Regions from separate parts of the Buttiauxella sp. BIGb0471 genome, predicted to be linked through region 1. Evidence: predicted binding sites of a transcription regulator. Region 1 holds the regulator's gene; the other holds the start of a gene.
What was found. The regulator PurR, encoded in region 1, represses purine synthesis genes. The targets are predictions, from matches to a motif close to CANGCAAACGTTTGCNTG.
Positions count from the first base shown of each region.

Region 2: the regulator PurR is predicted to act here: its motif matches at 3,476-3,493, upstream of M2371_RS15680 (NCS2 family permease).

Region 1 is NZ_JANUEU010000001.1:949,041-957,111, reverse strand. It holds gene rnt (ribonuclease T) at 1-124, shown strand, start outside; gene M2371_RS04475 (Grx4 family monothiol glutaredoxin) at 187-531, opposite strand; gene M2371_RS04470 (C40 family peptidase) at 894-1,745, shown strand; gene sodB (superoxide dismutase [Fe]) at 1,923-2,504, shown strand; gene M2371_RS04460 (YnhF family membrane protein) at 2,544-2,633, opposite strand; gene purR (HTH-type transcriptional repressor PurR) at 2,930-3,955, shown strand; gene punR (DNA-binding transcriptional activator PunR) at 4,035-4,964, opposite strand; gene punC (purine nucleoside transporter PunC) at 5,080-6,273, shown strand; gene cfa (cyclopropane fatty acyl phospholipid synthase) at 6,561-7,709, shown strand; gene M2371_RS04435 (PTS sugar transporter subunit IIC) at 7,917-8,071, shown strand, end outside.
Region 2 is NZ_JANUEU010000004.1:391,791-399,861, reverse strand. It holds gene M2371_RS15705 (PTS ascorbate transporter subunit IIC) at 1-648, opposite strand, end outside; gene M2371_RS15700 (PTS sugar transporter subunit IIB) at 661-948, opposite strand; gene M2371_RS15695 (PTS sugar transporter subunit IIA) at 964-1,407, opposite strand; gene M2371_RS15690 (LacI family DNA-binding transcriptional regulator) at 1,678-2,712, shown strand; gene yieH (6-phosphogluconate phosphatase) at 2,752-3,417, opposite strand; gene M2371_RS15680 (NCS2 family permease) at 3,598-4,935, shown strand; gene M2371_RS15675 (RamA family antibiotic efflux transcriptional regulator) at 4,977-5,318, opposite strand; gene M2371_RS15670 (MBL fold metallo-hydrolase) at 5,340-6,455, opposite strand; gene M2371_RS15665 (TetR/AcrR family transcriptional regulator) at 6,645-7,217, shown strand; gene M2371_RS15660 (NADPH-dependent FMN reductase) at 7,214-7,780, opposite strand; gene M2371_RS15655 (4'-phosphopantetheinyl transferase superfamily protein) at 7,815-8,071, opposite strand, start outside.

The sequences.
Region 1 (8,071 bases):
CAGCCAGGCGCACTCTGCTCTGTATGACACCGAGCAAACAGCACATCTGTTTTGCGAAATCGTCAATCGCTGGAAACGCTTAGGTGGATGGCCTCTTCCGCTTCCGGCAGAACCTGAATCGTAAGCATAAAAAAAGCGACCCAAACCGGTCGCTTTTTTATTAGCACAAAACACATGAGCAAATAATTACTCTGCGTCTGGCTCTTCAGATTTATGCTTCGCTGCGGTCTCTTTAATCAGAGATTGCAACTCACCACGCTGATACATTTCGATGATGATGTCGCAGCCGCCAACCAGCTCGCCATCAACCCACAGCTGCGGGAAAGTCGGCCAGTTTGCGTATTTTGGCAGCTCAGCACGGATGTCTGGGTTCTGTAAAATATCAACGTATGCAAAACGCTCGCCACAGGCAGACAGCGCCTGCACAGCCTGGGCAGAGAAACCACAGCTAGGCAGTTTCGGAGAACCTTTCATATAAAGAAGAATTGGGTTCTCGGTGATCTGTTGTTGGATTTTTTCAATAGTGCTCATTGCTTGCTTCCTCAAACCAAGTACTGGCATTAGCCTGCCATTGTAGCGATTGACACCCTCTCCAGAAAACACCATTTTTTACAGGGTTTTTCTGTGCTGCGCGATGGAGGGACAACATGCATCAAGAATAACACTTTTCCCGCGGCTGCAAATCAGGAAATAACTATAAGCACGATCAATAAATAGCCTCACAACCATTAGTTTGGTCATTTTTTTTGCGTTCGGTAACGAAACAGGAAGAGGAATCGAAAAAGGTTATTAACTTTATTGCGCCTTATGGATTAGAATCGGCGGGTTTCGCAAAATCATACACGGGCATGATGGTATTTATCATGCATTTATTTTAACCAGGGGAATGTCGAGTGGCGCGGATAACAAAAACATCTATCACGCTCTGTGCTCTGCTATTTACCTTGCCGTATATACCATTGACGCAGGCGTCTGAACACGCTCGTCCCGTGGTCGCGCAAAAGGCGCACGTTGTGAAATCCACAACGAAGAGCACAGAAAAGAGCAGTAAGAGTAAACAGAAAACCACTACCGCCAGCAAGAAAAGCACCACCACCAGGACCGCAAGCAAGAAAAAAGAAACCGCTGCCGCGAAAAGTAAAACCGCTAAAAATGCCAGCAGCACCAAAACCAAGAGTCTTGCCAAAACCGACCGCAAAAAATCCTCTCAGCTCGCAAAAGTCCAGCCTGTTACTTTCACCGAAAAATGCAGTAAACCTCGCAAAGGTTACAAAACGCGTTGTGTGAAAGTTAAAGCAGAACATCCAACGACTATTGCTCAGGCGCATAAAGTCCGCGTGCAAAAAGCACAAAAAACGGCAATGAATAAATTGATGGGCCAGATTGGCAAACCGTATCGCTGGGGAGGCACGTCGCCAAATACCGGCTTCGATTGCAGTGGTCTGGTTTACTACGCTTATAAAGATCTGGTGAAATTCCGCATTCCGCGCACCGCGAACGAGATGTATCATCTGCGTGATGCTTCTTCAGTAGACCGTGGCGAACTGGAAACAGGCGATCTGGTCTTCTTCCGCACCCGTGGTCGCGGCACCGCTGATCACGTTGGCGTGTATGTTGGAAATGGCAAATTCATCCAGTCACCTCGCACGGGTCGCGATATTCAAATCACGTCTTTAAGTGAAGATTACTGGCAGCGCCATTATGTGGGTGCCAAACGCGTTATGACCTCAAAAACCATTCGCTAATCCCTCTTCGTAAAAACTCGCACTTGCCCATAAACGGGTGAGTGCGTTTCTCTTTTGCTTTTCCTTTCAATTTGTTAACCTAAACCCGCACTAAAAGTGTTTATTTAACAATAGATACCCTAACTCATTTGAGTCAACGATGCGGCTCGAAGAATGACGGGTAATAAGGAGTTTGCAATGTCGTTCGAATTACCTGCACTACCATATGCGAAAGATGCTTTAGCCCCACACATCTCTGCCGAAACGCTGGAATACCATTACGGTAAGCACCATCAAGCCTACGTCACTAACCTGAACAATCTGGTTAAGGGCACCGCGCTTGAAGGTAAAACTCTGGAAGAGATCGTTCGTACTTCAGACGGCGGCGTATTCAACAACGCAGCACAGGTGTGGAACCACACATTCTACTGGAATTGCCTGGCACCAAACGCAGGTGGCGAGCCAACAGGCGCACTGCTGGAAGCCATCAATAAATCTTTCGGTAGCTTTGCTGAGTTCAAACAGCAGTTTACCGACGCGGCTATCAAAAACTTTGGCGCGGGTTGGACCTGGCTGGTTAAGCAAGAAGATGGCGCATTAGCTATCGTTTCAACGTCTAATGCCGGCACCCCGCTGACCACTGCGGCAAAACCGCTGTTGACGGTAGACGTATGGGAACATGCTTACTACATCGACTACCGTAATGCTCGTGCAGGCTACCTTGAGCATTTCTGGGCGCTGGTAAACTGGGAATTTGTTGCGAAGAATCTGGCAGCGTAATACCTAAATGATATGGGCCGCGATTGCGGCCCATTTTAATCAGTGCAGTACGGCGGTTAGCGCGCCACATACGATCAGTGCCAGAACAATAACCGTTGTGGTGATTGAAAATTTCAAATCTGTACTCATCAATAAACTCCTTTTAATTACCTTACAATCGGTGTGTCAGAGTGATTTTCCCACAACCAGAAATAAAAATCCTCCTGGTTTTAACCTGATATCGCTTTTCCCTCTTCCACTTTTCTTCCGGATAGGCCAAAATCCCTCGCTAATTTATTGCGTACCATCAATTCTATGCCCTCCTTCCGTTTTATGTCGCAATCCCGGCATACCCGCAACCCAAACGTTGCCTCAGGAGTCAGTGTACGCAAACGTTTAACATATTAGTTATCAGGAGTTTACGATATGGCCTGGAGTGAAATTTAATGGCGACAATCAAGGACGTGGCGAAGCGCGCAAACGTTTCCACTACAACCGTATCACATGTGATTAACAAAACTCGCTTTGTGGCGGAAGAGACTCGCAATGCGGTCTGGGCGGCAATCAAAGAATTGCACTATTCACCCAGTGCCGTCGCACGCAGTCTTAAAGTTAATCACACCAAAACGATTGGTCTGCTTGCCACTTCCAGCGAAGCCCCTTATTTCGCCGAGATCATCGAAGCCGTGGAAAATAGCTGCTTTGAAAAAGGCTATACCCTGATTCTGGGCAATGCGCACAACAACTTTGAAAAACAGCGCGCTTATTTATCAATGATGGCGCAAAAGCGCGTCGATGGTCTGCTGGTGATGTGTTCTGAGTATCCGGAATCACTGCTGACCATGCTCGAAGAATATCGCCATATCCCAATGGTGGTGATGGACTGGGGCGAAGCTCGCGCAGACTTCACCGACTCTGTGGTCGATAACGCGTTCCACGGCGGTTATCTGGCCGGGCGTTATTTGATTGAACGTGGCCACCGTGAAATTGGCGCCATTCCGGGCCAAATGGAACGTAACACCGGCGGCGGTCGTCATGCAGGCTTTATGAAAGCGCTGGAAGAAGCCGGTATCGCCATTCCAGAAAACTGGATTGTTCAGGGCGACTTTGAGCCAGAGTCTGGCTACCGTGCGATGCAGCAGATCCTCGGCCAGTCTCATCGTCCAACGGCAGTATTCTGTGGCGGGGATATTATGGCAATGGGCGCGATTTGTGCCGCTGATGAAATGGGTCTGCGTGTGCCGCAGGATATTTCAATTATTGGCTACGATAACGTGCGTAACGCCCGTTTCTTCTCGCCAGCCCTGACCACCATTCACCAGCCAAAAGATTCGTTGGGTGAAACGGCGTTTAACATGTTGCTGGACAGAATCGTCAACAAACGCGAAGAGTCGCAGTCCATTGAAGTGCATCCGCGCCTGATTGAACGCCGCTCCGTAGCCGACGGCCCGTTCCGCGATTACCGCCGCTAAAATAGCGTAGGTCGTACAGCAGCGTCATCCGACAGTTCTGACGTAAATGGTGGATGACGCCTACGGCTTATCCACCCTACTAACTCTGTGAATCAGCGCTGTCAGGCTCCTGCAACCACTCCTGATTCATCGTCTCACTATCTCCCAGATAATCTAATAACCAGGCTAGCGCGGGTGACGCATCATTTTGCTTCCACGTCAGGCAACACGCGGCATCCGGGAATGGGTTATCCAGCGTCAGCTCGCACCATTTACCAGAATCTACCCACGGTCTGGCGATATGCAATGGCACCATACCGATACACAAACCTGCACTCAGGCAATCGGAACCCGACTCCCAGTCTGGCACCACTACACGCCGCTGGTTATCCAGCAGCCAGGTAATACGTTTTGGTAAGGAACGCGAGGTATCTTCCAGAACCAGCGACGGCCAGGCACGTAAGTCGTCATCACTTAATGTACCGCCTTGTACCGCCAGGGGATGATTTGCAGCCACCACGCAACGCCAGCTCAGTGTCCCCATGTCCCGGAAGGCAAAACGCCCACCGACAGGAATGGCCTGCGTTGCGCCAATCGCAACTTCAACGCGCCCATCCGCCAGCGCGTCCCACACACCGTTAAACACTTCCTGATAAATATGCAGCTCGATATCCGGGAAATGACGGTAGAAATCCAACACCAGCTGGCGCGTGCGCTCCGGTTTTACAATATTATCGACCGCAATCGCCAGGTGTCCGCGCCATCCATTTGCGATCTGCTGGCACTGCTGCCGTGTCGTCATCATTTTTTTGATAACAGAGCGCCCTTCCTTCAAAAAAAAGACGCCTGCGGGGGTTAATTCGACATCACGATGACGGCGTTCAAACAGTGGAACTGCCAACCACTCTTCCAATTGCCGTACCGTATAGCTGATGGCAGACGGAACGCGGTGCAACTCTTGTGCGGCACCGCTGAAACTGCCATTGCGCGCCACCGCATCTATCACTTCCAGCGAATATTCAGACCACATTTTTCTGCTCACAAATTTTTTGAACGCAATAGACAAATATTAGCGTTTCACAAGCGTAATTGCACTCCGTACACTCTCGCGGCAATCAACCTGCAAGATAAATCAAGAGAAAAACATGCAACCATCAAAAGGATTTCTTATCTGGCTGGCCGGATTAAGTGTGCTGGGGTTCCTCGCCACAGACATGTATCTGCCTGCTTTCGCGGCTATTCAGCAAGATTTACAGACCGATGCTTCCGCGGTGAGCGCAAGCCTGAGTTTGTTCCTTGCTGGATTTGCGTTCGCCCAGTTAATGTGGGGGCCGCTGTCTGACCATTTCGGCCGCAAACCTGTGTTACTGGCCGGGTTGAGTATGTTTGCCATCGGTTGTATCGGCATGTTGTGGGTCGAAAGCGCCACCGCGCTGCTGGTCCTGCGCTTTGTACAGGCCGTTGGCGTGTGTTCTGCGGCGGTGAGCTGGCAGGCACTGGTGACAGATTACTACCCGGCAAACCGCGCAAATCGTATTTTCGCAACAATTATGCCGCTGGTTGGTTTGTCTCCGGCACTGGCACCGCTGCTCGGTAGCTGGATTTTGACTCACTTCGACTGGCAGGCGATTTTCGCGACCCTGTTTGCTATCACCCTGGTGTTGATGATCCCTACGCTGCGCCTGAAACCACGGACTCAGCATCATCCGCAAACTGAAGACAACAAAGTCAGCTTTATGTCGTTGCTGCGCAATCGCGTATATAGCGGCAACGTATTGATTTATGCCGCGTGTTCCGCAAGCTTCTTTGCCTGGTTGACCGGTTCCCCATTCATCCTGAACGATATGGGTTACAGCCCGGCGGCAATCGGCCTGAGCTACGTGCCACAAACCATTGCCTTCCTGATTGGCGGTTACGGTTGTCGCAGCGCACTGCAAAAATGGAACGGCAAGCAAATGCTGCCCTGGCTGCTGGCTTTATATACGCTGAGTATTTTCGGCACCTGGGCGGTTTCGATAAGCGGTCACGCGACCCTGACGCTGCTGCTGATCCCATTCTGTATCATGGCAATAGCCAACGGCGCAATTTACCCCATTGTTGTCGCTTCCGCACTGTTGCCGTTCCCACAGGCCACGGGTAAAGCCGCTGCGCTGCAAAACACGCTGCAATTGGGCCTGTGCTTCCTGGCAAGTTTGATGGTGTCCTGGCTTGTGGCAACGCCGCTGCTGACGACCACCAGCGTGATGCTGGTGACCATTGCGCTGGCAATGTTAGGTTATCTGATGCAGCGCCGTAAAAATGCAGAGGTCTGGCAACCTGCTGAATCCGATGCGCATTAATGATATTAGTGAATAACTTAGCGTGCTAACAATATTTCATTGAATCACTAAACAGGCGAGCCTATACTCATTAACGGCTCGGTTGTCAGCACAATTATAATGAAATCGTGACGGGAGCCTTTGTGCTCCCGTTTGTTGTTTTGAGAGCTTTTTTTTGTGGGCACTCGCCCCTTTCTCTGTTCTACGTCGGATATCAGGCTCACGGTTTTTTCCGTGACATTTCTCACATGCCCAAAATAGCGTCTACGCTGTTTGAAGGTTCCTCACACACTGGTGATGGAGAAGCTATGAGTTCATCGTGTATAGAAGAAGTCAGCATAAGAAATAACCCGTGGTATCGAATTGTTAACGAAATGCTTGCTAAAGCCGGTGTGGAAATCAACGGCCCGCGCCCTTTCGATATCCAGGTTAAGCACCCCGATTTTTTTAAACGCGTCCTGCGAGAGGGTTCACTCGGGCTGGGTGAAAGCTATATGGACGGTTGGTGGGACTGCGAGCGTCTGGATATATTTTTCAATAATGCCATTCGTGCAGGACTCGAGGATCAACTTCCCCGCCATTTAAAAGACACGCTACGCATTGCCGCTGCCCGGATAATGAATCTGCAATCAAAAAAACGCGCCTGGATTGTTGGCAAAGAACATTACGATCTCGGCAACGATTTATTTAGCCGCATGCTTGACGAGCATATGCAATATTCCTGTGGTTACTGGAAAGAAGCCACCACGCTCAGCGATGCGCAGAACGCCAAACTAAAAATGATCTGCGATAAACTGCAACTGGAACCAGGGATGACGCTGCTGGATATTGGTTGCGGTTGGGGTGGTCTTGCGCAATATGCTGCCCGACATTACGGTGTCGCGGTGCACGGTGTCACGATCTCTGCCGAACAACAAAAAATGGCGCAGGAACGGTGTGCGGGTCTTGATGTCACTATTTTGCTGCAAGACTATCGCGAACTGGATATGCAATTTGACCGCATTGTTTCCGTCGGCATGTTTGAACATGTCGGGCCAAAAAACTATGCCACCTATTTTAGTGTCGTCGACCGTAATCTGAAACCGGAAGGGATTTTCCTGCTGCACACCATTGGTTCCAATAAAACCAATAACAGCGTGGATCCGTGGATTGATAAATATATCTTCCCGAATGGCTGTCTGCCGTCGGTGTGCCAAATTGCACAATCCAGTGAAAAGCATTTCGTGATGGAAGACTGGCATAACTTTGGTGCCGATTACGATAAAACCTTAATGGCCTGGAATGAGCGTTTCTTGCAGCACTGGCCTGAAATCGCCGATAACTATTCCGAACGTTTTAAACGCATGTTTAGTTATTATCTGAATGCCTGTGCCGGAGCCTTCCGCGCCCGTGATATTCAGCTTTGGCAAATAGTCTTTAGTCGCGGCATTGAAGACGGCTTACGAGTTCCTCATTAATGAGTAATGGCCCCGGTATCTCCGGGGTCACTATTTACTGCAACTCTGTAGCATTTTCTTAACAAAGCGTGACCCTCCTCACGTTTCCTGGTCTCCTTTCTTCCTGAGTTTGATCCCGTTAACACTTATTCGTTTCTCAGTTGGAAACCGGTTTCCGTTTTGTTTCACAATACCCGCACTTCCCGAAACAATAACAAGGATACCGCCATGAGCATCTACCAAAAAATGGTCAATGTGATTGAGCACAAAGTCACCCCCATGGCCGGAGCAATGGGTTCTCAGCGCCATGTCATCGCTATCCGCGATGGTTTTATCTCAGCTCTGCCGTTCATGATTATCGGTTCGTTCTTGTTAGTGTTTAT
Region 2 (8,071 bases), on a different contig from region 1:
CAGACTTTTCGGCACATTCATGTCTTCAGTCGAGAGTTCTTTATTACCAAATTTGCTGCCGATGAAACCCGCCAACACATAAGATAATGTCGAGAAGTGGCCGATTGCCACGTCGTCAGAACCGGTAACTTGCTTCATGTAAGGGTGCGCAATGGCCGGGAAAAAGACCATCGCCACACCCACCACCAGCGAGCCAACAGCAATCAGCGTTACGCCAGTCATGCCAGCCGTTGCCAGAATCACCGCCACCATCATCGACATAAACAACGTGTGATGACCGGTCAGGAAGATAAATTTCCATGGCGTGAAGCGAGCAATCAAGATGTTGATAACCATGGCGAAGAACATAATCATCGCCATCTCTTTACCGAAACTTTTTTGTGCGACGGAAACAATAGCTTCATTGTTCGGCACCACGCCCTGAATACCAAAGGCATGCTGGAATATATTGGCGAAATCACCCAGCGAAGACACGACCAGGCCAGCACCGGCACCTAAAATCACAAAACCCATAATGGTTTTGACGGTGCCTTTAATACATTCTGTGACCGGTTTTTTCTGTGCAATCAAACCAATCAAAGCGATTAAACCAACCAGCACAGCCGGTTCGGAAAGCACATCGCTCATCAAAAAACGAAAGAAATCCATATCGACCCCTGCTTACAGTGCGCCTAACTCGGTTAATGCCACGGACAAACGTTCTTTCATGGCTTTCTTATCGATCATATTGTCCAGTGCGACGATTTTGCCGCCGACGGACTGTGCGACTAATTGCTCGGCAATGTCTTTGGTGCCGACAAAAATATCGCTAGGTGTACCTTTGGCTGAACCAAGATCAACGTGATCGACTTCAGCACTTACGCCTAGATCTTTCACGATAGTTTTAATGCTCATTTCCATCATCAGACTGGTGCCTAAACCGTTACCGCAAACCACTGTAATTTTCATAATTGTTCCCCTGGGTTAATAGCGCGCAATGACGGACAAAATGTCCTGCGTTGTTTTGGCCGTCAAAATGGCCTGAATGTCTTGTTCGTTATCGAATAGCTGAGCGAGTTGAGAAATCGCTTCGATGTGGCTGGTGCTGTCGGTTGCAGCCAACACAATCAACAGTTTTACCGGATCGTTTTCATCGGCATCAAAATTCACGCCTGAGGTAATCAGGGTCAGTGCTAGCGCCAGTTTATTTGCGCCCTCTTCTGGACGCGCATGTGGCATCGCAATGCCTGGACCTACCACGTAATACGGGCCGATAGCTTCATGCGAGCGATAAATAGCTTCGACATAACGTGGTTCAATCGAGCCGTTTTCAATCAACGGGTGACACGAAATAGCTACGGCGTCGCGCCAGTCTTTAGCCTGCTCAACGACCTGAATGACCTCTGCGGTTAATAGATTTTTTAACATGCGTCTGATAACTCCCGATGATAATTAACAGGAGAGTAGATATTTTATGTATCAATTAATGTGATGGTTGTCGCATTTGATAGCGCTACCTGATAGCGCTATCAAGGTTTGTGATAGCGCTATCATTTATCCCGGCTCCGACTTTGGCTATATCCAGTTCCGGCATATACAATGCGTAAGGGTTTTTGCTAACGTGTTCAATTGCTTGACCGATAGATGGTGAAATAAAAATAATGAAAACAGTGAGTTGTAGTTGCCCGGAGAGGCCTAATGGAAAAAACGCGTAAGCGCCGAGGTACCGGGCGAGTCACACTGCAAGAAGTCGCCAATTTTGCGGGCGTAGGAACCATGACCGTTTCCCGCGCGCTGAGAACGCCGGATCAGGTTTCTGATAAGCTGCGAGAGAAGATAGAACAAGCGGTGGAAGCGCTGGGTTATATCCCCAATCGGACAGCGGGCGCGCTGGCGTCCGGACACAGTGATACCGTCGCTGTACTCATTCCTTCTTTGACCGACAAAGCCAGTTCCCGCTTTATGCAGTCGCTACAGCAGGTGCTGAATAAAAACGAATTTCAGCTGCTACTTGGCTGCCATGAACATAACAAAAATAAAGAAGCTGAAATATTGATGACGTTGCTGCAAAGCAATCCTGCCGCGTTGGTTATCTTTGGCTCGCAACTGGCTGAAAAAACGTATCAAACTCTCGAAAAGGCGAATGTTCCAACGATTAATGTGGTGGGTTCCCCGTTTAGCCAGGCGTCAATTTCCCTCGAAGCGTCATTTTTTGAGGCGGCGCATAAACTAACGGAACACCTGTTGGATCAGGGATATAAGAATATTGGTTTTATTGGCGCGCACATGGATAACCGTCTGCAGCGCCAGCAGCTTAATGGCTGGCATAAAGCTATGCTCAGTCGCTACCAGAATTCCGATCAGGTTATTACCACGCCCGATGCCGCCAGCCTACAGTTTGGCCGCTACGCATTGACTGAAATACTCCAGCGCCAGCCGGAACTCGATGCGGTGATTTGCAGCCATGAAGACATTGCGTTAGGGATAATGTTTGAGTGTCAGCGTCGTCTGCTAAAAATCCCAGGTAATATTGCCATCGCCTGCCTCGATGGTTCAGACAGCTGCGATCAAACGCACCCAACACTGACATCTATTCGCATCGATTATAAAAAGATGGGCAAAGAAGCGGGTAAACTGCTGATTGAATTGCTCAATGACGAGCGTGATGATGAGTTAGATGAATCGCGGGTCGAGCTTTTCAGCTATCAGATAGAGTTACGCCAAAGTACCTGAGTCATTCGGCGGATAAGCTTGTGCCATCCGCCATTTTCGTTAACCCGTAATATTCCAACCTCGCGCACGCCATAATTCCGGCAACTGCGCTAAATCGGTAAACGTCGTCACTTTCGGGTGATCAATCGGCTTGTTATGCGGGTCGGCACAAAAATAGAAAACTTCCATGCCTGCGGCTATTCCTGATTGCGCGCCCGCCATCGAATCATCCACCAGCACACAGTTTTTCACATCAACACCCATGGCATCGGCGGCGTGGAACATCAGTGCCGGGTCTGGTTTCCACAGCTGAATATCGTAGCCGCTAAACAGTTTGTCCGGGAAATGGTGGAGCATGCCGGTTTTGCCCAGTGAGTGATTCATCTTGCTGACCGGGCCATTGGAGACAATACACATCGGCACCTTGATTTGGTCGACTAACGTTGCGGCACCTTCAATCTCCACCAGTTCGCTGTCGAATAGCCGTGAAACTTCGGCGCGATAAATCGGCTCCAGTTCCTCTTTTAGCAAGCTCACTCCATGTTGGGCATTGATCGTGTCGATGATCTCGTAGAGCTTGATCCCCTTAAAGGTCTTGTGAACCTCCTCAAGCGCAAGCTCGATGCCGTATTGCGCAAACATATGCACGTAGGCTTTGGAGCAAATAACCTCACTATCAACCAGCGTGCCATCGCAGTCGAAGAACACCGCATCTATCCGGGACATACCGCTTCCTTTTATTAAAGTGAGCATGCATCTTACCCAATTTGCGCAATTTTTGCGGCACGCAATCGTTGCCGTATAAGAAAATTCAATGAAAAAAAACTGCGCCGGGTCACCATGTTTTGTAATTTTTGGTATAGGATAGCGACGGATTTTCCCTCTCAATGTTCGGAATTAAGACTAATGAGCCAACCACAATCTACTCCGGCCGCAAATCCGGGGCTGCTCGAGCGCGTGTTTAAACTGCGCGAACACGGCACCACGGCCCGCACTGAAGTGATCGCCGGTCTCACGACCTTCCTGACGATGGTGTATATCGTTTTCGTCAACCCGCAGATCCTTGGCGCCGCTGGTATGGATACCCAGGCCGTTTTCGTCACCACCTGTTTGATTGCCGCATTAGGTAGCATCCTGATGGGTATTTTCGCCAACCTGCCAGTTGCACTGGCTCCGGCCATGGGCCTGAATGCGTTCTTCGCCTTTGTGGTGGTTGGCGCGATGGGGATTTCCTGGCAAGTCGGAATGGGCGCCATTTTCTGGGGTGCAGTCGGTTTACTGTTGCTGACTATTTTCCGCGTGCGTTACTGGATGATTGCCAATATTCCAGTGAGTTTGCGTGTCGGTATCACCAGCGGTATCGGGCTGTTCATCGGCATGATGGGCCTGAAAAACGCCGGGATTATCGTGGCTAACAAAGATACGTTAGTGACCATCGGCAACCTGACTTCGCACAGCGTTCTGCTGGGCGCGCTGGGCTTCTTTATCATCGCTATTCTGGCTTCGCGTAACATCCACGCTGCTGTGCTGGTATCCATCGTGGTGACCACATTGCTGGGTTGGATGATGGGCGATGTGCAATACCACGGTATCGTTTCTGCGCCACCAAGCGTGCTGTCAGTTGTCGGCCAGGTAGATTTAGCAGGTTCCCTGAATATTGGCCTGGCAGGGGTTATCTTCTCCTTTATGCTGGTTAACCTGTTTGACTCCTCCGGCACGCTGATTGGCGTAACGGATAAAGCAGGACTTGCCGACGAAAAAGGGAAATTCCCACGCATGAAGCAGGCGCTGTACGTTGATAGCGTCTCCTCTGTTGCGGGCGCGTTTATCGGAACATCTTCCGTTACCGCCTATATCGAGAGTTCTTCTGGCGTGTCTGTTGGCGGGCGTACTGGCCTGACGGCGGTGATCGTGGGCTTGCTGTTCTTGCTGGTTATCTTCCTGTCACCATTGGCGGGTATGGTTCCGGCATATGCGGCAGCAGGTGCTCTGATTTACGTTGGCGTGCTGATGACATCCAGCCTGTCGCGCGTGAAGTGGGATGACCTGACAGAAGCGGTTCCGGCATTTATTACTGCGGTCATGATGCCATTTAGCTTCTCCATCACCGAAGGTATCGCACTGGGCTTCATCTCATATTGCGTGATGAAACTCGGCACCGGCCGCTGGCGTGAAATCAGCCCATGCGTGATTGTCGTGGCGCTGATGTTTGTGCTTAAAATCGTCTTTATCGATTCACATTAATCGGTTGTGCCGGATGACGCTTCGCTTATCCGGCCTACTTATTACCCGTTCAATGTATGATTCTCTCTGCGATACCTGCCCGGCGGCTGATGAAATGTGCGCGTAAATATCCGCGTAAATGTCTGCTGCGAATCAAAGCCATACTTCAGACTAATATCGTAAACCTTGTTATCGGTATCGCGTAAATCACGCGCAGCCAACAACAGTTTGCGGTCGCGAATGTATTTCCCGAGGGGCTCGCCTTTATACTGCATAAACAAACGCTGCAAGTGCCACTTCGAATAACCCGCATGTGAGGCAATATCATCAATGCGTAATGGCTGGTGCAAATTGTCGTCAATCCATTCAACAATTGTGTCGATAACCTGAGCTGAAATAGTCATTCGTCCCCCCGCGCTTTTTGCTTACATGGCACTGGTAGATTCCCACCAGGCACTAAATTTTTGTGCATTGTCATTCACCCGAACAGGCTCACCCTGCTTTGGCGTTAACAAACGGAAATTTTTGCCGAGACTGGCTTGCGCCAGGCTTTTGTACGGTGCATCCCAGGTATGTTTTGCCAGTACAAAGCGGCCCGCATGTCCCGGTAAAATCGCACGAGCATTCAAATCAACAGCGGCCTGCGCGGTTTCTTTTGGCATCATATGAATGTTGTTCCAGTCCTCGTCGTACTGGCCATTTTCCATGATGGCTAAATCCACTGAGCCAAACTGTTCACCAATCGCTTTGAAATGCGGCCCGTAGCCGGTATCGCCGCTGTAATAGATTTTTTGTTCATCGGTCACGAACATAAAACTCGCCCATAGCGTCTGGTTGCTCTTGAATGTGCGGCCAGAAAAATGTCGAGCAGGAAGCACATGAACGGTCAGCTCATTCGAAACTTTTACTGACTGGTTCCAGTCTTTTTCCTGAATGATGTCGCTATTTACTCCCCAATAGCGCAGATGCGAACCGACGCCAAGCGGCGTGATTATCTGGCGGATTTTAGGTTTCAGCGCCTTGATGGTGGCGTAATCCAGGTGATCGTAGTGGTCATGGGAAATGATCAGCAGGTCAATTTCTGGCATCGACTCAGCCGTCCACGGGTAATCACCGGGAAAGGCTTTATTCAGAAATGAAAAGGGTGCGGCGTAGCGGCTGAAAACCGGATCGATAAGAATGCGCTTCCCAGCCAGTTGCAGATACCACGACGAGTGGCCGAGCCAGACCATCGTGTCCTGCTCAATCGGCAGGCTTGCCAGATCGGTTTTAACCAATGGCAACGGTTGTTGTGGGCGAGCATTTTCAGTGCGAGTGGTCAGAAATCCCCATATCGCCGCCAGTTTACTTTTCTGGCCAGTGTAGTTGAGCGTTGTGACCTGATTGCGGAATTGCCCATCAACGTAATTTGCAGAGCGTTCAACTAAACTTAGACCTTCTCCTTGCGGAGCCTGGCCAAACCCGGCATTCAGGACAAAAGGCAAACTGGCTGCTGTAGCAATCAACATAATAATAACCGCGCAAATGGAGAGACGTTTCATATCCTGGCCCGCATGTACGCCCCATCCACTGGAACGTTGCTAACAAAACTTGATAATGAGTGAGTAAGCACTCATTATAGATGAGGCGTGACATGCGTCAAGATGCTTTTCAAACGCTGACATTCAGCGTTGCAGTGGCGTAGCTCGCGTGATTCAATTCGCCTTTGTAAATTTAGAGGGTTAAATGTTGTGGCTCGTCCGAAGAGTGAAGATAAAAAACTAGCGTTACTGGAAGCGGCGACAATCGCTATTGGCCAGTCGGGGATTGTTGCGTCAACCGCGCAGATTGCCCGTGCCGCAGGTGTCGCTGAAGGCACGCTGTTCCGCTATTTTGCCACCAAGGACGATTTGCTCAACGAGCTATATCTGCATTTGAAGCAAGGTTTGCTTTTTGCGATGCAGGCAAATCTCGACCGCACGTTAAAAGACCCGAAAGAGTACACCCGCTATATCTGGAACAGTTACATCGACTGGGCTATCGCTAATCCGCAAGCGCATCGGGCGATTCGTCAACTGGCTGTGAGTGACAAGATTGATGAAGAGACGAAGCAAAAAGTGGCGGAGTTATTCCCGGAAATGCACGAAATATGCTCACAATCGATATTAAAGGCTTTTCAAAATGGCCCATACCGCGCGTTTAGTGATGCTATTTTTTCTTCGCTGGCAGAGACGACAATGGAGTTCGCCAGCCGCGAACCGGAACGAGCTGGCGATTTTAAAGCGCTAGGTTTTGAGACGATGTGGCGTGCTTTAGCGAATTAGCTTTTCACGCGCTGAATATAATCGCCAAATGCGGTGAGCTGCCCGGTCAGATGATCCAGCGTGCTTTGATCAACCACTTCTCCCGTTTGCGCATCCACTTTATTTTGAATCACGCCACCCATAAACTCCGGCTTGTTCATCACCATCGCGTCGAGGAAAACCAGAATCTGGCGCAGATGATACTGGCAGCGTGCACCACCAATTGCACCCATCGAACTGGTCTGAATCAAGACCGGTTTCCCCGCCAGCGGCTGTTCCGGCAAGCGTGACAGCCAGTCGATAGCGTTCTTTAATCCACCCGGCACCGAATAGTTATATTCCGGCGTCACGATCACCACGCCATCTGCGGCGCGAATCTGCTCGGCAATCGCTTCCACAGTTGCCGGGAAACCCTCTTCTTGCTGCATATCGGCGTCATACAACGGAATGTCTTTAATCGACGGTAATGCGTCAATATTCATTCCAGCCGGTGCGATGCGAGGCAGCGTGCGCGCCACCATGGCGTTGAATGAACCCTGTCGAAGGCTACCTAATAAAGTGACAATCTTTAACGTGTCGGACATGCATACTCCTTGGTGTCAGGACGTTCTGGAAAGATTAGTTTTGATATAACGCTTTTTCGGACGACATACTGGTTAAGCGAATAATACTGCCGTCAGGGTCCCGATAACGAGATTTAACATCCCACAGACTATGCCAGTTTTGCGGGCTTTCAAACTCCCACAAACTCAGTTTTTCAATGGCAGGTGAAACCACACAACCCCAAATCAGTAACCCTTCTACGTCGCTAATCGCTTCTATTTCAGTCTGATCGCTCACACGTATGCGCCCGGCACCCGGCAGAAGCTGCAAAC